Regions from separate parts of the Cellulomonas sp. P4_H12 genome, predicted to be linked through region 2. Evidence: riboswitches for the same ligand, from Rfam matches in the RefSeq annotation. Region 2 holds a riboswitch; each other region holds the start of a gene.
The links. A riboswitch is a leader RNA that binds a small molecule or an ion and turns the genes downstream of it on or off. The one in region 2 is predicted to bind S-adenosylmethionine.
Positions count from the first base shown of each region.

Region 1: it holds a riboswitch for S-adenosylmethionine, as region 2 does, so the genes downstream of both, AC1DQC_RS18510 (methylenetetrahydrofolate reductase) here and AC1DQC_RS00265 (rhodanese-like domain-containing protein) in region 2, are expected to answer to the same signal.
Region 3: it holds a riboswitch for S-adenosylmethionine, as region 2 does, so the genes downstream of both, AC1DQC_RS18890 (NADPH-dependent FMN reductase) here and AC1DQC_RS00265 (rhodanese-like domain-containing protein) in region 2, are expected to answer to the same signal.

Region 1 covers NZ_JBFUKJ010000043.1:7,904-15,456, forward strand. Annotated here, with positions in the region: gene AC1DQC_RS18490 (LuxR C-terminal-related transcriptional regulator) at 59-292, shown strand; gene AC1DQC_RS18495 ((deoxy)nucleoside triphosphate pyrophosphohydrolase) at 381-806, shown strand; gene AC1DQC_RS18500 (MalY/PatB family protein) at 1,087-2,235, opposite strand; gene metE (5-methyltetrahydropteroyltriglutamate--homocysteine S-methyltransferase) at 2,303-4,624, opposite strand; gene AC1DQC_RS18510 (methylenetetrahydrofolate reductase) at 4,632-5,669, opposite strand; SAM riboswitch class I at 5,737-5,833, opposite strand; gene AC1DQC_RS18515 (hypothetical protein) at 5,955-6,170, opposite strand; gene AC1DQC_RS18520 (DNA-3-methyladenine glycosylase I) at 6,223-6,834, opposite strand; gene AC1DQC_RS18525 (TetR/AcrR family transcriptional regulator) at 6,904-7,553, opposite strand, start outside.
Region 2 covers NZ_JBFUKJ010000001.1:49,349-56,901, forward strand. Annotated here, with positions in the region: gene AC1DQC_RS00260 (O-succinylhomoserine sulfhydrylase) at 1-1,064, opposite strand, end outside; gene AC1DQC_RS00265 (rhodanese-like domain-containing protein) at 1,061-1,474, opposite strand; SAM riboswitch class I at 1,485-1,587, opposite strand; SAM riboswitch class IV at 1,707-1,821, shown strand; gene AC1DQC_RS00270 (aminotransferase class V-fold PLP-dependent enzyme) at 1,866-3,260, shown strand; gene AC1DQC_RS00275 (YrdB family protein) at 3,284-3,634, shown strand; gene AC1DQC_RS00280 (fasciclin domain-containing protein) at 3,755-4,402, shown strand; gene AC1DQC_RS00285 (MaoC family dehydratase) at 4,448-5,320, opposite strand; gene AC1DQC_RS00290 (3-oxoacyl-ACP reductase) at 5,317-6,660, opposite strand; gene AC1DQC_RS00295 (acetyl-CoA C-acetyltransferase) at 6,664-7,553, opposite strand, start outside.
Region 3 covers NZ_JBFUKJ010000047.1:1,602-9,154, reverse strand. Annotated here, with positions in the region: gene AC1DQC_RS18900 (RNA polymerase sigma factor) at 1-982, opposite strand, end outside; gene AC1DQC_RS18895 (YciI family protein) at 1,011-1,394, opposite strand; SAM riboswitch class IV at 1,586-1,694, shown strand; gene AC1DQC_RS18890 (NADPH-dependent FMN reductase) at 1,711-2,238, shown strand; gene AC1DQC_RS18885 (flavin reductase family protein) at 2,235-2,780, shown strand; gene AC1DQC_RS18880 (LLM class flavin-dependent oxidoreductase) at 2,846-4,030, opposite strand; gene AC1DQC_RS18875 (FAD-dependent oxidoreductase) at 4,027-5,133, opposite strand; gene AC1DQC_RS18870 (ABC transporter substrate-binding protein) at 5,237-6,211, opposite strand; gene AC1DQC_RS18865 (amino acid ABC transporter ATP-binding protein) at 6,317-7,084, opposite strand; gene AC1DQC_RS18860 (amino acid ABC transporter permease) at 7,084-7,553, opposite strand, start outside.

The DNA.
Region 1 (7,553 bases), on a different contig from region 2:
GTACGCAGCCCAGAGCGTGACCCGAACCCCCGGGCCACGCAGCACACCGGAGGACATCATGAGCATGGTGGAGACGAGCAGGACGGTCGGTCTCTCGAACGACGCACTGACGCGCCGCGAGCGGGTCGTACTGGCCGAGCTCGCAGAGGACGTCACTCTCGAGGAGATCGCCACGCGGCTCTTCGTGACCCGCAACACGGTGAAGTCGCAGGTCCGCAGCGTCTACCGCAAGATCGGCGTGTCCACGCGGTCCGAGGCTGTCGCCTGGGCCGTCGCGCACGGCGTTCGCTGACGGAGGTCTCTCGGGATCGTCGGCTCAAGACACCGGGCCGACCCCGAACCGCCACTCCCGCGCAACGCGGGACTGGCAGACTCACCGCATGACCCCACCCGTGCTCGTCGTGGCCGCCGCCATCGTGGACGACCTGGACGATCCGCGTGAGCTGTTGGCCGCTCGCCGTGCCGTGCCGGCGAGACTGGCCGGCCGCTGGGAGTTCCCCGGCGGCAAGGTGGACGGCGACGAGACGCCGGAGGATGCCCTGCACCGCGAGATCCGCGAGGAGCTGGGCGTGCGCATCGGCCTCGGCGACGAGCTCGTCGGTCCGGACGACGGCCTGTGGCGCCTGTCCGACCAGTACGTGATGCGCATCTGGCTGGCCGAGATCGTCGACGGGACGGCCGAGCCGCTGGTCGAGCACGACGAGCTGCGCTGGCTGCCCGGGCCGCAGTGGCACGACGTCCCGTGGCTCGACGCCGACGTGCGCATCGTCGACCGTCTGGCGGACCGGTACGTCCGGCTGGGCTAGAGCCGCTGCAGCGTCAGCTCACCAGCGGTGGTTCGCGTTCTTCATGCAGGCCTGACCGGTTCCTCGGCAGTAGCTGCACTCCCCCGACCAGCGCTTCCGACCGGCGCCGTCGCACCGCTCACAGATCTGCACCGCCGAGCTGCACTCGTCGCACTTTGTCACGTCTGTCTCCACTACGTCGTCGGAGAAAAATCGGGCTCCAGGGCCCGCACCTACGAGATCGGCACGTGCGTGGGGTGGACATGAGTCCCGGCGGCGGTCAGATGGTCACGAATCGATCTCAGTCGGCGAGGGCAAGGGCCATGCGTCCCACGGCGTCGGTGAGCGTCGAGGTCGACGCCGCGAGGTTCAGCCGCACGTGCCCCGCGCCCTCGTCGCCGAACGTCGGCCCGGGGTTGACGGCGAGGCGCCCGCGACGCAGGAGCAGCTCGGCCGGGTCGGCGCCCGCGCGGACGGCGGCGGTGGCGCGCAGGTCGATCCAGGCCAGGTAGGTCGCCTCGGGCGGGGACCAGAGGGCGTCGGGCACCTGGTCGGCGAGCAGTCCCGCAAGCAGCTCCTGGTTCTGCGCCAGCCCGTCGAGCACCCGGTCGAGCCACGCGCCGCACTCGCGGTAGGCCACGGTCTGCGCCACCGTGCCGAGGTGCATGACGCCGTCACCGACGACGTGTGACATCCCGGCGAGGTCCCCGGTGGCCTCCGGCCCGGGCACCAGCACCGCCACGCGCAGACCTGCCAGGTTGAACGCCTTCGACGCCGAGTGCAGCGCGATCGCGTCGGGGATCTGGGTCGTCGTCGGGACGAACGCGTGCCGGCTCGGCACCAGGGGCGCGTGGATCTCGTCGGCGACCACCCGGACGCCGTGCCGCGCGGCGAGCTCGCCGACGGAGCGCAGCTCGGCGGCGGTGTGCAGGGTCCCCGTCGGGTTGTGCGGGTGGCACAGCAGGTACGCCGGGCGCGGGCCATGGGCGCGGGCGCGGCCGAACGCGCGGTCGAGGGCATCGAGGTCGAGCCGCCCGTCGGGACCGAGCGGGGCGGGCACGACGACGTGCCCGGCGTGCTCCAGGAACGCGCGGAACGGCGGGTAGACGGGCGGGTTGATGACCACCGCGCCACCCCGGTCGGTCACCAGACGAAGCGCCTCGACCACGCCCACCATGACGTCGGACGCCAGGCGCGACGCGGCGACGTCCACGTCCCAGCCCCAGCGCTGCGCGGCGAACTCGCCCATCGCCTCGGCGAACGCGCGTCCGTGCGGGTAGCCGGTGTCGCCCGAGCGCATCGCGTCGTGCACGGCACGGATCACGGGCTCGGGCTGCGGGACGTCCATCTCGGCGACGAACAGCGGCAGCACGTCGGGCGGGTAGGCGCGCCACTTCTCGCTGGTCCGGCGACGGAGCTGGTCGAGCGGGACGGTGTCGAAGATCGTCACGCGCCGACCCTAGGACGCACGACGGCCCCGGACACCTTGGCGATGTCCGGGGCCGTCGTGGTGAGGATCAGAGCGTCGCGCGCACCTTCCGCGTCGCCTCGAGGATGTGCTCCAGCGACGGGGCGACCTCCTCGTAGCGGCGGGTCTTCAGGCCGCAGTCCGGGTTGACCCAGAGCTGGTCCACGGCGATCGCCTTGACGGCCTCGGTGAGCAGCTCCTCGACCTCGGCCTCGCTGGGCACGCGGGGCGAGTGGATGTCGTAGACGCCCGGGCCGATGCCGCGCGGGTAGCCGGCGGCCGAGATGTCGCCCAGGATCTCCATCTTGGAGCGGGCGGCCTCGATCGACGTCACGTCGGCGTCGAGCCCGTCGATCGCGCCGATGATCTCGCCGAACTCCGAGTAGCAGAGGTGGGTGTGGATCTGCGTGTCGGGGCGGACGCCGGCCGTGGACAGTCGGAACGAGCGGACCGACCAGTCGAGGTACGCGGGGTGGTCCTCGACGCGCAGGGGCAGCAGCTCGCGCAGCGCGGGCTCGTCCACCTGGATCACGGCGATGCCCGCCGCCTCGAGGTCGGCGATCTCGTCGCGCAGGGCGAGGCCGACCTGGTTGGCGGTGTCACCCAGCGGCTGGTCGTCGCGGACGAACGACCACGCGAGGATGGTGACCGGGCCCGTCAGCATGCCCTTGACCGGCTTCTCGGTCAGCGACTGCGTGTACGACGACCACTCGACCGTGATCGGCTTCGGCCGCGAGACGTCGCCCCACAGGATCGACGGGCGCGTGCACCGCGAGCCGTAGGACTGGACCCAGCCGTTCTGCGTCACGGCGAACCCGTCGAGGTTCTCCGCGAAGTACTGCACCATGTCGTTGCGCTCGGGCTCGCCGTGCACCAGCACGTCGAAGCCGATCTTCTCCTGCAGCTCGACGACGCGGCGGATCTCCGCCTTCATCTCCTCGTCGTACTGCTCCTCGGTCAGCTCGCCCTTGCCGAACGCCGCGCGGGCCGTGCGGATCTCGGTGGTCTGCGGGAACGAGCCGATCGACGTCGTCGGCAGCGGGGGCAGGTTGAGCCGGGCGGCCTGGGCGGCCTTGCGCTCGTCGAACGAGCCCCGGCTGAACGCCGCCTCGTCGAGCGCAGCCACGCGGTCCCGGACGGCCGGGTTGACGACGCCGGGCGCCGTGCGGCGCGAGGTCGCCGCGTCGGACGCGGCGAGCAGCTGCTCGTGGATGGCCTCGCGGCCCTCGGTGAGGCCCTCTGCCAGGGTGACGACCTCGACGACCTTCTCGTCGGCGAACGCGAGCCACGTCTTCAGCGTGGCGTCGAGGTTCGGCTCGTCCTCGAGCGTGTGCGGGACGTGGAAGAGCGACGTCGACGTCCCGACCGTGACGGCGGCGGCGCCGAGGCCCTCGAGCTGCTCGAGGATCTGCAGCTTCGCGTCCAGGTCGGCGCGCCAGATGTTGTGGCCGTCGATCACGCCGGCGACCAGCGTCTTGCTCTCGAGGCCGGGCACCTTCTCCGTCGGCGCGTGGCCGCGGACCAGGTCGATGCCGATGGCCTCGATGTCCGTGGCGGCGAGCACCGGGAACGCCGCGCCGAGGTCGCCGTACGGCGCCGCGACGAGGATGGCCGGGCGGTCCGTCAGGTCCGTCGCCAGGGCGCGGTACGCCTCGATGACGGCGGCGAGCAGCTGCTCGGCGGGGACGGCGATCGAGTCGGAGACCAGCGCGGGCTCCTCCAGCTGGACCCAGGTGGCGCCGGCAGCCGCGAGCGCCTGGAGCAGCTCGGCGTAGACCGGCAGCAGGTCGGCCAAGCGGTCGATCGGCGCGAAGCCCTCGGGGGCGTCCTCGGTCGGCTTGGCCAGCGCGAGGTAGGTGACGGGGCCGACGAGCACCGGGCGCGTGAGCACGCCGTCGGCCAGGGCCTCCGCGAACTCGCGGACGGGGCGGTCGCTCGCGAAGCGGAACTCGGTCTCCGGGCCGATCTCGGGGACCAGGTAGTGGTAGTTGGTGTCGAACCACTTGGTCATCTCGAGCGGCAGGTCGTCGCCGCGGCCGCGGGCCACGGTCGAGTAGCCGGCGAGGTCGAGCGCACCGTCGGCCCCGACGACGTCCGCGAAGCGGGCCGGCACGGCACCCACCACGGCGGTCGCGTCGAGCACGTGGTCGTAGAACGAGAAGGCGCTCGGGATAGCGGGCACGTCGGTGGCCAGGCCCAGCTCGGCCAGACGGGTGCGGGTGCGGCGTCGCAGCTCGGCGGCGGTGGCCTCGACCTCGTCGGCCGTCGTGCGGCCGGCCCAGAACGCCTCGAGGGCCTTCTTCAGCTCGCGACGGGGGCCGATGCGCGGGTAGCCCAGCACGGAGCTGGCGGGGAATGTCGCAGTGCTCATGTGTTTCTCAGTCCCTCGGGGGTCGGGCGGGTGCCGTGTCCTGCGGCCATCCGGCCAGGTCGGGAGCTGTCCGAGCTCCGCCGTCGAGGTGTGCACCCTCGAGCAGGTCAAGTGCGGCATGGTGCTGGTTGAACGTGTACAGGTGGACGCCGGGTGCCCCGCCGTCCAGGACGCCGTTGACGAGGTCGACGCTGGCGCGGATCCCCCGGCGGTGGCGGTCGAGCTCGTCGTCGGCAGAACCCAGCAGGTCCAGGAGAGTGCGCGGCACCGGGACGCCGGTCAGCTCCTGCACCCGCAGCAGGCGGGCCGGGTCCGTGGTCGGGATGATGCCCGGGATGATCGGGATGGTCACGCCGGCCTCACGGGCCTCCGCCACGATACCCAGGTAGTCGTCGGCGTCGAAGAACACCTGCGTGATCGCGAAGTCGGCGCCGGCCTGCTGCTTGGCCAGCAGCGAGGCGACGTCCTGCGCGCGAGTGCCCCCGGTCGCGTGGTTGCCGCGCGGGAACGCGGCGACGGCGACCGACAGCGGCCGCACGCGCGCCCGGACGGCCTGCGACGGGCTGTCGGCGCAGCGCTGGGCCTCGATGTCCCGCAGCAGCTCGACCAGCTCGCCCGCGGTCTGCAGCCCGTCGGGGTGGGCCGCCCAGTCGCTCTGGTCGGTGGGCGGGTCGCCACGCAGCGCGAGGAACGACCGCAGGCCCTCGTCGAGGAACTCCCCGACGATCTCCGTGATCTCCGCGCGGGACGTGCCGACGCAGGTCAGGTGGGCGATCGGGTTCAGCGTCGTCTCGCGGAGCAGCCGGCGGACCAGCGCGCGCGTGGTGACCCGGGTCTTGCCCGAGGCGCCGTAGGTGACCGAGACGAAGTCGGGGTGCACCGACTCGAGCGCCTGGATGGTGGCCCAGAGGCGCGGTGCGGCGTCGGGGTTCCGGGGCGGGAAGAGCTCGAACGAGATCGTGGGGCGGTCGTTCGCCGACTGCGGGCGGGCTGCGGGTGCGGCGTGCAGGCCGGGCGTGCGGGGCTCCACGGCGGCGGCGCTCATGGCGCGGCCGGCGGGGTCGTCGGCACCGGTGCGGTGCGGGGACACGTGGTCTGCGGGGACATCGCTCACTCCATCGTCCCTGGCGGAAGCACCCACACCCTCGGCGGGGAGGGGGGTTGCTGCGGCGTCGTCGAGCCAGGTCTCTCGGCCGCTCTGGATGGTAGGCGCGATGGTAGACCGACGATCACATGCTGGGCAACCGTGCTCGGCCCGTGAGACGACGTTGTCCGCGTGCCGTCACGCGGGCGCGCCGCAGCGCGGGCGCGGCCGTCCGGAGCGGGCGCGTCAGTGCGGGCGGCGCGGGGACAGGGTCCCCGGCTGCAGGCGGCTGCGCTGCGACGGCACGTCGAACCACGAGTTCGGCGAGCCGGCCGGGACGGACAGCAGCCCGTCCTGGACGGCCGCGAGGATCCCCGCGTCGGGAACAGCGTTGTCCGCCAGAGCTTCCGCCGCCGCGCGCGCGGCATCACGCCGGGCGTCGTGGTTGGGCATCTCCGTCATGGCCCGCACTGTAGTCCGCGTCACACCGCGTTCCGAGGGGTGGACGGGAGCGTCACCCGGCAGGAGTAGTGCTCACCCGGGCGGGTGACGCGGCGGTCGCCGACGGGCACGTGGCCAGGTGGTCGTCGACCACCCCGCAGGCCTGCATGGCCGCGTACGCCGTGACGGGTCCGACGAACCGGAAGCCGAGCGACTTGAGCTCGGTGGCGAGCGCGCGCGACTCGGGCGTCTGGGCGGGGACGTCGGCCCAGGTCAGGGGTCGGACGTGGGCGGCGCGGTCGGGCGCGTGCGACCAGAGGACCGCGTCCAGGGTGCCCCCGGCGGCGTGCAGCTCCCGCAGCGCGCGGGCGTTGGCGATCGTCGCCTCGATCTTGGCGCGGTTGCGCACGATGCCCGCATCGGCCAGGAGCCGCGCCACGTCGTCGTCGCCGAAGCCGGCCACCACCTCGGGGTCGAACCCCGCGAAGGCGTCGCGGAAGGCAGGCCGCTTGCGGAGCACCGTGATCCAGGCGAGGCCGGACTGGAAGCCCTCGAGCGCGAACCGCTCGAAGAGCGCGTGCTCGTCGTGCACGGGCACGCCCCACTCCTCGTCGTGGTAGCGCTCGTAGAGCGGGTTGCCGTCGCCGAAGCAGCGGCCGGTGCGCAGGGCGTCAGGCGAGGTCATGCGTCGAGTCTGCCCGGCGCCGCCGACACCGGTCCGAGCGGGTGTGCGGACCGGGTGGCTGTGGGCGGCTCACTGCGCCGCGAGGGCGATGAGGCGTTCGATGCCGTCGAGGATCAGGGTGGTCCCGAAGTCGAGGCCGTCGCCGTCTCCCGCCCGGTCGTCGAGACCGAAGGAGAACGCGCCCTCCTCGGCCGCCCGGAGCAGCGCGGGGTGCGCCGACGGCGACGCCAGGACGCCGATCAGGTCGCCCAGGTCGGGTGCCTCGTCGGCGCCGTCGGCAGCGCCCACGGTCGCTGTGCGCCGGCCGTCCGACAGCTCCTCGGTGACGCGCAGCTGGTCGAGGGCGTGCGTGGCGAGCAGGCCGATCGCCCCGACCTTCTGCCGCTCGGACAGGGGCGTGTCCTCCAGGGCCGAGAGCATCCCCTCCATCCAGGCGAGGCGGCCCGGACCCACGGCGTGCAGCACCGTGGTCGTGCGGGCCAGCCATGGGTGGGCACGCAGGATCGGCTGCTGGACCGCGAGGATCAGCTCGAGCCGCGGCCGCCAGCCGCCGACGTCCGGACCGAGGACCGGTGGACGCCCGGCCGCGCGGTCCGACATCAGCGCGAGCACCTCGTCCTTCGAGGACACGTACCGGTAGAGCGACATCGTCGTGAAGCCGAGCGACTCGGCCAGCCGGGCCATGGAGACGGCGTCGATGCCCTCGGCGTCCGCGAGCG
Region 2 (7,553 bases):
ACGATCCGCAGCGCGTCGAGCACCCCGAACGTGACCTTCTTGGCGACGTCGGGCTGCGCGCCGTCGGGGACCGCGAGGTTGAACGTGACCACCGTGCCGCCGCCGGACTGCTGCGCGAGCGCGAGCTCGTGCTGCGGGTGCGACGCCAGGTACGGGTACCGGACGAGCGAGATGCCGGGCTGCTCCTCGAGCCACGTGGCGACGTGCAGCGCCGACGCGGTCTGGTGCCGGACGCGCAGCGACAGCGTCTCCAGGCCCTTGAGCAGCACCCACGCGTTGAACGCCGACAGCGACGGCCCGGTGTTCCGGATGAGCGTCTGCACGGGCCCGTGGATGTACTCGTCGGTGCCCAGGATCGCGCCGCCGAGCACGCGCCCCTGCCCGTCGATGTGCTTGGTCGCGGAGTACACGATGACGTCGGCACCGAGCTCGAGCGGGCGGGAGAGCACGGGCGTGGCGAAGACGTTGTCGACGATCACGGTCGCGCCCGCGGCGTGCGCGAGCCGGCTGACCGCGGCGATGTCGACCAGGTCCTGCATCGGGTTGGACGGCGTCTCGAAGAACACCACGTCCGCGGGCGTCGACAGCGCCTCCTCCCACTGCGAGAGCTCGTGGCCGTCGACGTAGTCGGTGCGCACGCCCCACTTGGCCAGGATCTCGTCGAAGATCACGACCGTGGAGCCGAACAGCGCGCGTGCCGACACGATGCGGGAGCCGGAGCTCACGATCGCGGCCAGCGAGGTGAAGACCGCGGACATGCCCGACGCCGTGGCGTACGCGGCCTCGGCGCCCTCGAGCAGGCGCAGGCGCTCCTCGAACGTGGACACCGTCGGGTTGCCGTAGCGCGAGTAGAGGAAGCGGTCGGCCTCGCCGGCGAACGCGGCCTCGGCCTCGGCGGCGGCGTCGTAGACGTAGCCCTGCGTGAGGAAGAGCGCCTCGGACGTCTCGTTGAACTGCGAGCGCACGAGGCCGCCGCGCACGGCGAGGGTGTCGGGCCGCAGGTCGGCGCGCGGGGCGCGGCGGTCGTCCCAGTCCCCGGGGCCGGGGACGCGCCGGGCGCTCACGCCTGCCGCCAGGGCAGACCGGCGGCGCGCCAGCCCGTGTGTCCGCGGTGGCCGTCGGAGCCGACGTCGCCCTCGAAGCCCTCGAGCACGTTGTAGGCCGGGCCGAGGCCCGCGGACGTCGCGGCCTGCGCGGCGGCGACGGAGCGCACGCCCGAGCGGCAGAGGAAGACGACCGGGCGGCCGGCCGTGACGCCGGCGTCCGCCAGCTGCTTGAGGAACTGCGGGTTGGGCCGTCCCGACGGGTACGACACCCACTCGACCAGGGCCGAGCGGCCGCCGATCCGGGCGCCGTCGGGGATGCCGACGTAGCGCCACTCGGCGTCGGTCCGCACGTCGACGAGCACGGCGTTCTCGTCGGAGGTGAGGAGGTCCCAGGCCTGCTGGGGGGTCAGGTCGCCGGCGTAGCTCATGCAGATCCTCGTCTCATCGGTCCTGGCGGTAGCACCCTCGGCCGGGCACAGTGTGTGCCCGCGGGTTGCTGCGGCGTCGTCGAGCCAGATCTCTCGGCCGCTCTGGATGGTGCCGGTGATGCTACGCGTGCCGGGCTCGTCGAAACCAACTGGTGGACAAGGCGTCCCGGTAGGCGAGACGAACCGCGCGGTGCGTTGACAGGCGGCGCGGGGTGCCGCGACCCTCGTTGCAGGTCATGAGCGCCAGCGTCAAGCCCCGGCTCGCTGGCCGGCAACCCTCCTCCGCGGTGGGGTGCCCCGGGTGACGACCTGGCCGCGTCCCGTCCGGGGCTCGGCAAGCGCGGGGTTCCACCTGTCGAGGTGTCCCCCCGGATCGTGTCGGAGGACCTCCATGACCATCACCGCCGAGCGCGCCTCGTGTGCTTCCGTCGACGAGGTGGGGGCCCTGCTCCCGGTCGTCGGCGGCACCACCACCGTCCCGCTGGTGGACGGCACCCAGCGCGTCTACGCCAACCTCGACTACGCCGCCAGCGCCCCCGCGCTCGAGGCCGTCGCGGCGCGCGTGACCGAGGTGCTGCCGCTCTACGCGTCCGTGCACCGCGGTGCCGGCTACCTGTCCCAGGTGTCCACGGCGCTGTACGAGTCCGCGCGCCAGACCATCGCCCGGTTCGTCGAGGCGCGTCCCGCCGACGTCGCGATCATCACGCGCAACACCACCGACTCGCTCAACCTGCTGGCCGGCGTCGTGCCCGCCGGTGGCCGCGTCCTCGTCCTGGACGTCGAGCACCACGCCAACCTGCTGCCCTGGGTGCAGTCGACGGAGCGGCACGGCAACCGGACGACCATCCTGCCCATCAAGGACACGGTCGCCGCGACCCTCGACGCCCTGCGCGCCGAGCTCGCCCGGCAGCCGTATGCCCTGGTCACGATCACGGGCGCGTCCAACGTGACGGGGGAGGCGCTGCCCATCGACGAGGTCGTCGCCCTGGCCCACGCCGAGGGCGCCCGGGTGGCGGTCGACGGCGCGCAGCTGGTCCCGCACCGGGGCTTCTCGCTGACCGCGACGGACGCCGACTACGTCGCGTTCTCCGGCCACAAGACGTACGCACCGTTCGGCGCGGGGGCCCTCGTCGGCCGCCGCGACTGGCTCGACACAGGCACGCCGTACCTCGCAGGGGGAGGTGCGGTGCGCGACGTGCGGACCGATCGGACGGTCTGGCAGCCGGCGCCCGCGCGGCACGAGGCGGGCTCGCCCAACGTCCTCGGCGCGATCGCGCTGGCTGAGGCGTGCGACCAGCTGGCGGCCCTCCCCGCCGGCGCCCTCGCCGCCCACGAGGAGGCGCTCCGGGCGCGCCTCGTCGAGGGGCTGGCGGCCATCGACGGCGTCGAGATCGCGCGCATCTGGCCGGACTCGGCCGCGCCCGTCGGGGTCCTCACGTTCACCGTGCCGGACCACGACCCGGGCCTGGTCGCCGCGTACCTCGCCGCCGAGCACGGGATCGGCGTGCGCGACGGCCGCTTCTGCGCCCACCCGCTGCTCGCGCACCTCGGCGCGTCCGGCGGCGCCATCCGGGCCTCGGTGGGCGTCGGCACCACGAGCGAGGCGGTCGACCGCCTGGTCGAGGCCCTGACCCGGTACCTGGCCGACGGCCCTGCCGTCCGGTACGAGGTGATCGACGGCTGCTGGGCGGTCGTCGACGACACCCGTCCGCTGCTCGCGGTCCACGGCCTGGACCACCTGGCCGCGACCGCGGCAGCCGCCTGCGGCCCCGCCCTGGACGACTGACCGCCATCCCGGAGGCCGGCAGCATGGTCCCTCGGGTCGGGGTGTTCGGCGCCCTCGCGTTCCTGTGCGAGCTCGCGATGATCGCCCTGCTGGCGGTGGCCGGGTGGCGGCTCGGCACGAGCACGTGGGCGTCGATCGGGCTCGCGGTCGCGTTCGACGCGGTCGCGATCGGGATCTGGGCGCGCTGGATGGCACCGACGTCGGCGCACCGGCTCCGGAGCGGACCGCGGGTCGCCGCGCAGGCGGCGCTGTTCGTCGCGGTCGGCGCGGTCTGCGTCTTCGCCGGCCTGACCGCCTGGGGTGTGGCCTTCGCCGTCGTGGCGACGGGGGTCTTCGCGGCCGCGAAGGAGCCCGAGGCCGAGGTCGCGAGCTGACGGAGCCCGGGTGCATCCGGGCGGACCGGATCGGGCGAAGAGGACACAGGGTGCCCATCGGGTGCCCGCGCGGCGCGGCGCAGGGGCGTCGGTCGCGACCGTCGTCCCGCAGGAGCCACCATGAGGATCCGTCGCACGATCTCCGCACTCGTCGCCGTCGGCCTGGCCGCCGGAGCCGGTCTCGCGCTCGCCCCGGCCGCGACGGCCGCCGAGCCGCCCACCGGCACGTCCAGCCTGGCCGCGCTGCTCGCCTCCGACGGCGACACCTTCGACCGCAACTGGTACGACTTCGACATCCTCGACCAGGCCGTGGGTGCGGTGCTCGCGGCCAAGCCGACGAGCCCGGTCGCCGTGCTGGCGGACGGCACGGTCCCCCTGACCGCGTTCCTGCCCAACGACCGGGCGTTCCAGGTGCTGGTCAAGGACCTCACGCACCGCTGGTACGGCAGCGAGGAGCAGGTGTTCACCACGCTGGCCGGCGCCGTCGGCATCGACGCCATCGAGCAGGTGCTGCTCTACCACGTGGTCCCGGGCGTGACCATCGACTCCGCCACCGCGCTGGCCTCGGACAACGCCGTGCTCACCACCGCCCAGGGCGGGACGTTCAAGGTCGACGTCATCTCGAAGCGGTTCGGCATCGTGCAGCTGCGCGACCAGGATCGCAACGACCTCAACCCGTTCCTCATCCGTCGGCAGCTGGACCTGAACGCGGGCAACGTGCAGATCGCGCACGCCATCACGTTCGTCCTGCGCCCGTTCGACCTCTGAGGCCAGCCGCTGCCTCCGGTCGAGAAAGGGCCGGAGGCAGCGCGCTCAGCGCAGCGGGGTGACGGTCCCCGTCAGGTGCGGCTTGCCGGAGCGGGCATCCCACCCGGCGAACGCGAACCCGTCGGTCGGCGCGCCCGCGACCCGCACGGTCACCGTGCCCGGCAGCAGCACAGGCTTCGCGAACTCGACCGCCCAGTCGAACCTGTCCCCGCGCCCGGCGCCCACGTCGGCCAGGGCGCGCGCGGCCGTGTACATGCCGTGCGCGATGGCCCGGGGGAAGCCGAGCGCCTTGGCGGACAGCGCGGACAGGTGGATCGGGTTGCGGTCGCCGGACACCGCGGCGTACCGCCGGCCGACGTCGCCGGCGAGGGTCCAGCGGCCCGTGGGCGTCGGAGGCGCGAAGGGTGGGAGCTCCTCGGACGGCGCGTCCCCGGCCAGGCGCACCCCGCGTGCCAGGTAGGTGGACACCCCGCGCCACGCGAGCGCGCCGTCGACGGAGACCTCGGTGATCAGGTCGACCTGCGTGCCCGAGCGGTGCGGGCGCAGGTCGGCGGCCGACGCGCGCACGTCGAGCGACTCGCCGAGCGCGAGCGGACGCAGCTGGCTGACCCGGTTGGCCAGGTGCACGAGGCCGACGAGCGGCAGCGGGAAGTCGGCGCGGACCATGAGCGCCGTCGCCACGGGGAACGCGAGCACGTGCACGAACCCGGCGGGCAGGACGTCCGACGCCGACTCGCCGAGCAGGTGCTGGTAGTCCGTCAGGTGCTCGGACGACGCCCGCACCCCGCGCACCACGTACTCGACGGCGGGCAGGGTGGTCGGGCCGGGACGGACGCGGCGCGCGGCCGCGAGCCCGGCCCCGCGGGCGTACAGCCCGCCGAGCCCCGGCACCCCGGGCAGGACGACCGTCGTCGTCACTGGCCCACCATGTTCTGCCCGCACACGCGCAGCACGCGCCCGACCACGCCACCGGCGGCGGGGGACGCCAGGAACGCCACGGTCTCGGCGACGTCGACCGGCTGCCCACCCTGCTGCAGCGAGTTCAGCCGTCGCGCCACCTGCCGCGTGAGGGCGGGGATGCGCGCCGTCATCTCGGTCTCGATGAACCCGGGAGCGACCGCGTTGGCGGTGCCGCCGAACGCCGCGAGCAGGGGAGCGGTCGCGCGGACCATGCCGATGACGCCGCCCTTCGACGCCGCGTAGTTGGTCTGGCCGCGGTTGCCGGCGATGCCCGACGTCGAGGCCAGGGACACGATCCGCGGGGCATCCGTGAAGTCGCCCGACGTCAGCAGCGTCTCGTTGATCCGCAGCTGCGAGGCGATGTTCACCGCGAGCACCGAGTCCCACTTGTCGGCAGACATGTTGGCCAGCAGCTTGTCGCGCGTGATCCCGGCGTTGTGCACGACGACGTCCAGCCGCCCGTGGCGCTGCAGGGCGTGCTCCAGCAGCCGCTCGCCGGCGTCGGCGGCCGTGACGTCGAGCTGCAGCGCCGTGCCCCGCACGCGGTTGGCGACGGCGACCAGCTGCTCGCCGGCGGCGGGCACGTCGACCGCGATGACGGTGGCGCCGTCGCGGGCCAGGGTGTCGGCGATCGAGGCTCCGATGCCCCGTGCGGCGCCGGTGACGACCGCGACGCGGCCGGCCAGCGGCTTCTCCCAGTCGTCGGGCAGCGCGCCGGCGGTCGAGTCGACCGCGAGCAGCTGCCCGTCGACGAACGCGGACTTGGTCGACAGGAAGAACCGGAGGGCGCCGAGCACCGAGGGCGCCGTGACGGGCACGTCGTCGGCGAGCACGATGCCGTTGCCGGTGGACCCGCCGCGCAGCTCCTTGGCCAGCGACCGCAGCAGCCCGTCGACGCCCTGCCGGGCGGCGGCGACCGCCGGGGCGTCGTCGGCCCCCGCGGCCCGCGAGACGGTGACCACGCGCGCCCCGCGGGGCAGCGACTTGAGCACGGCGCCCGCGGCCAGCACCGGCTCCGCCAGCTGGTCGGGGTGGGTGAGCTGGGTCAGCGCGAGGATCACCGCGGCGTACCGGGTGCCCGGGGTGGCGTTCCGGTGCACGTCGAGGTCCCAGTCGTTCGACAGGACGCCGGACAGCTGCTCGGACTCGGAGCCGCGCCCGAGCACGAGGACGGCTCCGGGCACCAGCGGCTGGCCGGGCTCGTAGCGGCGCAGGGGCGCGGGCTGCGGCAGCCCGAGCTGCTTTGCGATCTTCTGGGTGACGCCGCTGTTGACCAGGTTCAGGTAGGTGTCGCTCATGGGTCAGGCCGCCTCGAGGATCGCGGTGAGGCCCAGTCCGCCGGCTGCGCAGACGGACACGAGGGCGCGGACCGGCGCGTCGGAGCCCGACGCCACCTTGCGCCGGTGGAGCTCCTTGCTGACGGTCGCGATGATCCGGCCGCCGGTCGCGGCGAAGGGGTGCCCCGCCGCCAGCGACGACCCGTGCACGTTGAGCTTCGACCTGTCGACGGTGCCGAAGGCGCCGTCGAGCCCGAGCCGCGTGCGGCCGAACTCCTCCGACTCCCACGCGGCGAGCGTGGTCAGCACGGTCGCGGCGAAGGCCTCGTGGATCTCGATCAGGTCGAGGTCGGCCAGCGTGAGGCCCTGGCGCGCGAGCAGGCGCGGCACCGCGAACGCCGGGGCCATGAGCAGCCCGTCGTCGCCGTGCACGAAGTCGACCGCGCCGGCCTCGGCGTCGACCACCCACGCGAGCGGCACCAGGTCGTGGTCGGCGGCCCACTGCTGCGAGCCGAGCAGCACGGTCGAGGCGCCGTCGGACAGGGGCGTGGAGTTGCCCGCCGTCATGGTCGCCGGGGTGTCCAGGCCGAGCCCGAACACCGGCTTGAGCTTCGCCAGCTTCTCGAGGGAGGAGTCGGCGCGCAGGTTGGCGTCGCGCGTGAGCCCCCGGAACGGGGTGACCAGGTCGTCGAAGAAGCCGGAGTCGTAGGCGGCCGCCAGGTTCTGGTGGCTGGCGAGCGCGACCTCGTCCTGCGCGGCCTGGCTGATCTCCCACTGCGCGGTGGTCAGCGCCTGGTGCTCGCCCATCGACAGGTGGGTGCGCGGCTCGCCGGTGCCGGGCGCGGACGGCGCGAGGTCCTTGGGGCGGATCTGCGCGATCGCCGCCAGCTTCTGCGTCGTGCTGCGCGCGCGCG
Region 3 (7,553 bases), on a different contig from region 2:
GGCCGGCCTCCGGGCCCTCGACCATGGCGAGCGCGACCGCGCGGTTCAGCGTGACCATCGGGTTGCCCGTCAGGCGCTCGAGCACCCCGTAGAGCGCGAGCAGCTGGGGCCAGTCGGTCTCGTCGGCGCTCCTCGCGTCGTCGTGGACCGCCGCGATCGCGGCCTGGACCTGGTACTCGCCGATCGCGCCGCGCACCAGGGCCGCCTCGACCAGCGCGACGCCCTCGTCGATCATCGACCGGTCCCAGAGGCTGCGGTCCTGCTCGGCGAGCGGGACCAGCTCCCCGCCGGGACCCGTGCGCGCGGGCCGGCGCGCGTCCGTGAGCAGGACGAGCGCGAGCAGGCCGGCCACCTCGGCGTCGTCGGGAAGGCTCGCGTGCAGGTCGCGCGTCAGTCGCAGCGCCTCGCCGGCCAGGTCGGCCCGGGCCACCGCGGTCCCCGTGCTGCTGGCGTACCCCTCGTTGAACATCAGGTAGAGCACCCGCAGCACCGCCCGGAGCCGCTCGGCGTACTCGGCCTCCGACGGCATGCGGAACGGGCCGTCCAGCCCCCGCAGCGTCCGGCGGGCCCGGCTCAGTCGCTGCGCCATCGTCGGTTCCGGCACGACGAACGCCCGCGCGATCTCTGCCGTCGTCAGCCCGCCCACCGAGCGCAGCGTCAGGGCGATGGCCGACGCCGGGCTGAGCGCGGGATGGCAGCAGCCGAAGAGCAGGAGCAGGGAGTCGTCGGACTGCAGCGCGTCGACGCCCTGGTCCATGGTCGCGACGAGCTCCTCGCGCCTGCGCCGCGCATCCTCGCTGCGGTAGCGGTCGACCAGCTTGTGCTGCCCCACGACGACGAGCCAGGCGTGCGGGTTGTCCGGCACGCCGGTGCTCGGCCACTGCGTCGTCGCGGCGAGCAGCGCCTCCTGCAGGGCGTCCTCCGCGTCCGCCAGGTCGCCCGACCGCCGGACGAGCACGCCGAGGACCTGCGGCGCGAGCACGCGCAACAGGTCCTCGACGCTCGGCTGGTCACTCAGGGGAGGGCGCCGCCATCAGCGCGCGGACCTCGAACACCTGCTGGAGCGGCACGCCGTCCGGTCCGGGTGCGGCCGACGCCGTGGCCGCGATCTCGATGGCCCGCGCCTCGTCCTCGACGTCGACGGTCCAGTAGCCCGCGAGGAACTCCTTCGACTCGGCGAACGGCCCGTCGACGATCACCGGCGTGGACACCCCGTCGCTCCGCACGAACTTCGCGGTGTCCGGCCACGCGAGCCCCTGGCCGTCGACGAACTCCCCGCTGGTCACCAGCTCCGCACCCAGGTCCTGCTGGAACTGGATGTGGCGCCGCACGTCCTCCGGCGCCCACGTGTCGATGGGCGGCACGCCCTCGATGAAGTAGTTCATCAGCAGCATGTACTTCACGGTGCACTCCCGTTCGTCGGGCTCCGGTCAGGCCTGTCACCCACGGGTCGGAGCCGCTCGCACGTTCTCGACACGCATCCTTCCGGTTCTTCGCGACGCCCGTCCCCCTCCGCTGTCCGTCATTCGGGATTCTCCGGCGAAGCCCTTGCCGGGCGGCGGCCCGTTGCTACAACTCCGCCCTAGGTCACGAGCACCAGCGCGAAGCCCCGGCTCGCTGGTCAGCAACCCCTCCACGACGGGGTGCTCCGGGAGATGACCTGGCCGTACCGACCGGTGCGGCAAGCGTGCAGCGAGAAGGAGCTCCACCGTGGTCCACCAGCCAGTTCCCGACGTCGTCGCCCTCGTGGGCAACCCGAGGCCGGGGTCGCGCACCCTCGCCGCCGCCGTGCAGGTGGCGGACCGGCTCGCCGAGGGCGTGGACGTCACCACCGTCGACCTGGCCACGATCGGTCACCAGCTCTTCACGGCCGACCGCTCGCTGCTCGACGCCGCCCTCGCGACCGTGTCGGGCGCCCGGTTGCTCGTCGTCGCGACGCCGGTCTACAAGGCGACGTACACCGGCCTGCTGAAGTCCTTCCTCGACCTGTACGGCCCCGACGCACTGGCCGGCGTCGTGGCGGTCCCGCTCGTCGTCTCGGGCGGCCCGGCCCACCTGCTCGCCGGCGAGGTCCACCTGCGACCCCTGCTCGTCGAGCTCGGCGCGACCGTGCCCACGCGCGCACTCGCGGTCACGGAGGCCGACCTCGCCGACCTCGACACCGTCATCGACCGCTGGCTCGAGCGCGCGTACGGCCCGTTGCGCGCGGCCCTCGACGTCGCGGCGCTGACCGCATGACCGCCGAGATCCTCCGCGTGCTCGACGCCGACCTCACCCAGCAGGACGAGCCGCAGCTCAGCCCGCAGGCCTACAAGGACGTCTTCCGCCGCCACCCCGCCGGGGTGGCCGTCGTGACGCTGCTCGACGACGAGGGCCGGCCCGTCGGCTTCACCGCCACCTCCGTCATCTCGGTGTCCGCCGAGCCGCCGCTGCTCGCGTTCTCGCTCGCCTCGACCTCCTCGTCGTGGCCGGCCCTCTCGACGGCCCGCACGCTCGCGATCAGCTTCCTGGCCTCCGGGCAGGACGACGTGTCCGCGCGGTTCGCGACGAGCGGCATCGACCGGTTCGAGGCGGGCGGGTGGACGGCCCTGGAGACCGGCGAGCCGGTCATCGACGGCGCCGTGTCCTGGGTGCGCGGGCGCGTCGTGCAGCGCGTCCCCGTCGGCGGCTCCTACCTGGTGTCCGTCCGGGCGCTCGCGCACGGCATCGCCGACGAGGCCCTCCCGCTCGTCTACCACGACCGCACGTACCACCGGATCGGCGACCACACGGCCGTCTGACCCGTCGCAGAAGGCCCCCGGCATCGGATGCCGGGGGCCTTCTGGCGCGCGCTGACGTCCGCGCTCTAGCGGGAGCTGGCCGTTGCCAGGGCGCCCACCAGCTCGTCATCAGTCGGGCCCCACGCGCGGGCGAGCAGCTCGTACGAGCGGGCCGTGTCCGCCGGGTCGTGCGTGATGGTCGTGATCAGGAGCTCGTCGGCGCCGGTCGCGCGCACGAGCGCGTCGAGGCCCCGGACGACGGCGTCGGGGTCGCCGACGATCCGGGTGTCGATCCGGTCGCGCAGCAGCGCCTGTTCGGCCTCCTCGCGCAGCTCGAACGGCGTGGTCGTGCCGGGCCGCGGGTACGGGACCGCGCCGAGGCCCGCGCGGATGGAGAGCACCCACTCGCCGAACGGGTCGGCGAGCGCGACGGCCGCGGCCTCGGTCTCCGCGACCAGCACGTCGGCGGACACGACGACGTACGGCTCGTCGAGCACCCCGGGAACGAACGCCGCGCGGTAGGCCTCGACCGTGTCGAGCACCGTCGCGGGGCTCACGTGGTAGTTGGCGGCGAGGGGCAGGCCGAGCTCACCGGCCACGCGCGCGCTCTCCCCCGCGCTCGACGCGAGCACCCACAGCGCCACGTCCGAGCCCTCGACCGCCGGGCTGGTCACCCCGCGGTCGCCCGCCGTGGCGGTCCCGGCCTGCAGCGCGAGAACCGTGGCCAGCTCGTCGCGGAACCGGGCCGGCGTGCGGCCGGCGCCGAGGAATTCCTGGTGGGCCACGAACCGCGCGCGCAGGGCGGGGTCGGGGTCGGCGTAGTTCAGCGGCGGCGCGGCCGGCACGAGCAACCCGTCGACCACGCGGGCCTCCGACGGTGCGACCCGCGGGCGCGGGGCCGACGGACCCTCCTTGCTCGGCGGCGGGAACGAGGCCCGACCCAGCCCGAGGTCGACGCGCCCCGGATGCAGCGCGGCGACGGTCCCGAACTGCTCGGCCGCGACGACCGGGCTGGTGGACCCCAGCAGCACGGCGGCGGACCCGACGCGGATGGTCGAGGTGGCGCTCGCCGTCAGCGCCGCGAGCACGCCGGGCGTCGACGACGCGACGCCCGCGGCCAGATGGTGCTCGGCGTACCAGACCCGCCGGTACCCGAGCCGCTCCACCAGCCGCGCGCGGTCGACGGCGGACCGCAGCGCGTCGGCGCCCGTGCTCCCCTCCGGGACGGGCGCGAGGTCGAGCACGGACAGGGGGACGGCACGGCGGGTCATCGGATCTCCTGCAGGACGGGGCGGGACAGGTGGAAGGCGGGGTGCGAGGCCGACACGGGGTCGCCCGGGCGCTCCTCGGCGAGGTCGGCCAGCACGCGACCGATCGCGGGGGCGAACTTGAAGCCGTGGCCGGAGAAGCCGGCGGCGACCACGAGGGGGCCGCGGCGGTCGAGCACGAAGTCGTGGTCGGGGGTGGTGGTGTACGTGCACGAGATCGGCGCCGGCGTCGAGGCGTCGACGCCGGGCAGCCACTGCGCCGCGTACTCCTGCAGCAGCGCCAGCTGGGCCGGCTCGGGCGTGAACGTGCGGCGGTCCGGGTGCGTCACGGGTCCGACGGCGTGGAAACCGACCTTGATCCCCTCGCCGGGGGTCCCCAGCCCGTACGTGCCGCTGGGCCACGGGTGGTCGCCGAGCGGGCGGTGCGTGAAGCTCGGCCAGTCGTCGGGCGTGCCCGACCGCAGCGCGAAGTGCGCGGGCTGCTCCTGCGTGACGACGAGCGGCGGCGCCGCCGACCCGAGCAGCGCGGACGTCCAGGCGCCGGCGGCCAGCACGACGCTGCGGGCCCGGAACGGACCCACGGAGGTCTCGACGAGCACGCCGTCGCCGACGGTCAGGGACAGGACCTGCACCTCGTGCCGCACGTCCGCGCCGAGGTGGGCGGCGGCGGACTGCAGCGCGGCGACGGCGCGGTCGGCGTGGACCCGACCGGCGGTCCGGGTCTCGTGCAGCACGGCCCCCTCGAACCGAAGGCCGGGCCAGCGCTCGTGCGCCGCGTCGGGTGTGAGCAGCTCGTGCGGGATGCCGCGCGCGACGAAGGCGTCGAGCACCCCGGGCGACGGCACACCGTGGCTCACGCCGCCCGTCAGGGTGAGCACCCCGTCGAACGACTGCCACAGCTCCAGCGCCTCGGCCGCGAGGTCGAGGTACTCGGGCCGGTCGTACGTCTGCCGGTAGATCCTGGAGGCGCCGTGGGACGCGCCGTTCACGTGCCCCGGCGCGAACCGCTCGAGCAGCACGACGTCGCGGCCGCGGCGCGCGAGCTGCCACGCCGCGGCGGAGCCCATCACACCGCCTCCGACGACCAGGTGGTCGACGATCTGCACAGGTACCTCCAGAACCAGGGGGACGAGAACTGGTGGCCGGCCGGGCGTCCCCCGACCCCGACCGGCCACCGCGGACGCTACGAGAGCATCCGGTCTGGAGGGGTCAGCTCGTCTTGGGCAGACCCGGCGGGTTGGTCTCGGGCTTCTCGATGGCCTCGGCGGACAGGCCCCAGTGCTCGAGGACCTGGGCGTAGGTGCCGTCGTCGAACGCGTGCTGCAGGGCCGCCGTCACGGCCGGCGCCAGGTCGGAGCCCTTGAGGGTGGCCACGGCGATCTGCGCCGTCAGCGGCCAGCCGCCGTTGAGCGTGCCGACGACCTTGAACTGGTCGGGCGCGGTCGCCGCGCTGTAGGCGAGGCTGGCGTTGGGGCCGACATAGGCGTCGACCCGGCCGGACTGCACCGCCAGCAGCACGTCGGAGTAGTTCTCGTAGTACTCCGGCGAGCCGTTCTTGATCGGCTCGAGGCCCTTGTCGATGTTCTCCTGGTTCCAGGCCAGCAGGATCTTCTCCTGGTTGGTCCCGGAGCCGACGCCGACCGTGAGCCCCGCGATGTCCTTGGGCTCCTTGATGGCCTTGATCTTGCTCGACGCGCTGGTCAGCCAGCCGAGCTGGTCGTTGCGGTAGGACGAGAAGTCGTACAGCTCCTTACGCTCCTCGGTCACCGTGACGTTGGAGACCACGGCGTTGACGTCGCCCGACTGCAGGGCGAGCGGCCAGTCGGCCCACGCCTTCTGCTCGAGCTCCAGCTTGAGCCCGAGGGCATCGGCGACGAGGCTGGCGATGTCGGTCTCGTTCCCGATCGGCGTCTTCTCGTCGTCGGCGAGGAAGCCGAGCGGCGGCGCGGCACCGGCCGTGGTGGCGACCTTGAGGACGCCGGACTTCTTGATCTCCGCGGGCAGCAGCGCGATCGCGTCCTCGGACTTCGTGGTGTGGATCCGGTCCTGGTCGGGGCTCGTGCTGATCTTGAGGCCGGCGGCGGTCGCCTCGGGGGAGGCGGCATCGGCGACGTCCGTGTCCGCGGAGGCCGGTCCGGCGCACGCGGCGAGCGCCAGCAGGGGCACGAAGGCCAGTGCGCTCACAGCACGTCGGAAGGTCGTAGTCACGGGGATCTCTCTCTCGGTCGGGAGCGCAGGGGCGCGCTCGTCACGCCGTCCGCGGGGTGCGGGCGACGAAGAACTGGGGGGTCAGAGCACCTTGTCGAGGAACGCGCGGGTGCGCGGGTGCTGGGGGTTGTCGAGCACCTGGGTCGGGGTGCCCTGCTCGAGGATGTGCCCGCCGTCGATGAAGACGACGTTCGTGGCGACCTCGCGGGCGAAGCCGATCTCGTGCGTGACGACGATCAGGGTGGTGCCGGTGGCCGCGAGGTCGCGGATGACGTCGAGCACCTCGCCGACGAGCTCGGGGTCGAGCGCGGACGTCGGCTCGTCGAACAGCACGACCGCCGGCTTGACCGCGAGCGCCCGGGCGATCGCCACGCGCTGCTGCTGCCCGCCGGACAGCTGGCGCGGGTAGGCGTCGGCCTTGTCCGACAGCCCGACCCGCGCGAGCAGCTCGCGCGCCTCGGCCTCGACCTCGCCGCGCGGTCGCTTCTGCGCTGACAGGGGCGCCTCCACCACGTTCTCCAGCGCCGTGAGGTGCGGGAACAGGTTGAAGTTCTGGAACACGAACCCGATGCGTGTCCGCTGCACCAGGACGTCCTTCTCCTTGAGTTCCTGCAGCGCGCCGTCGGCGCGACGGCGGTAGCCGATGAGGTCGCCGTCCACCGCGATGGACCCACGGTCGACCTTCTCCAGGTGGTTGATCGCGCGCAGCAGGGTCGACTTGCCCGACCCCGACGGCCCGAGGATCACGGTCACCTCGCCCGGCTGGACCGTGAGGTCCACGCCGTCGAGCACCTCGAGCGTGCCGTAGGCCTTGTGCACGCCGCGCACCTCGACGAGTCCGGCGGCCATCAGACGTCTCCGCCGTGGTTGGTGCGGACGAGGACGCTGCGCGACCGCCCGTAGCCCGGTGGCAGGTCGCTCGGCAGCGGCCGCCCGCTCACGCGGGACCACCCGATCCCGACGCCCCAGCGCGCCCGCTGCAGCGGCGTCGGCGGCAGCTGCCGCAGGGCGCCCTTCGCGTAGTGCCGCTCGACGTAGTACTGGATCACCGTGATGACGGTGGTGACCACGAGGTACCAGATGCCCGCGACGATGAGCAGCGGGACGACGCGCTGGTTGCGGCCGTAGATGACGCCGACGATGTAGAAGAGCTCGCCGTACGCCAGCACGTAGACCACCGACGTGCCCTTGACCAGGCCGATGATCTCGTTCACGGCCGTGGGCACGATGGTGCGCATGGCCTGCGGCAGGATGATCCGGCGCTGCTGGCGCGACCGCGGGAGCCCGAGCGCGGCGGCCGCCTCGTGCTGGCCCTGGT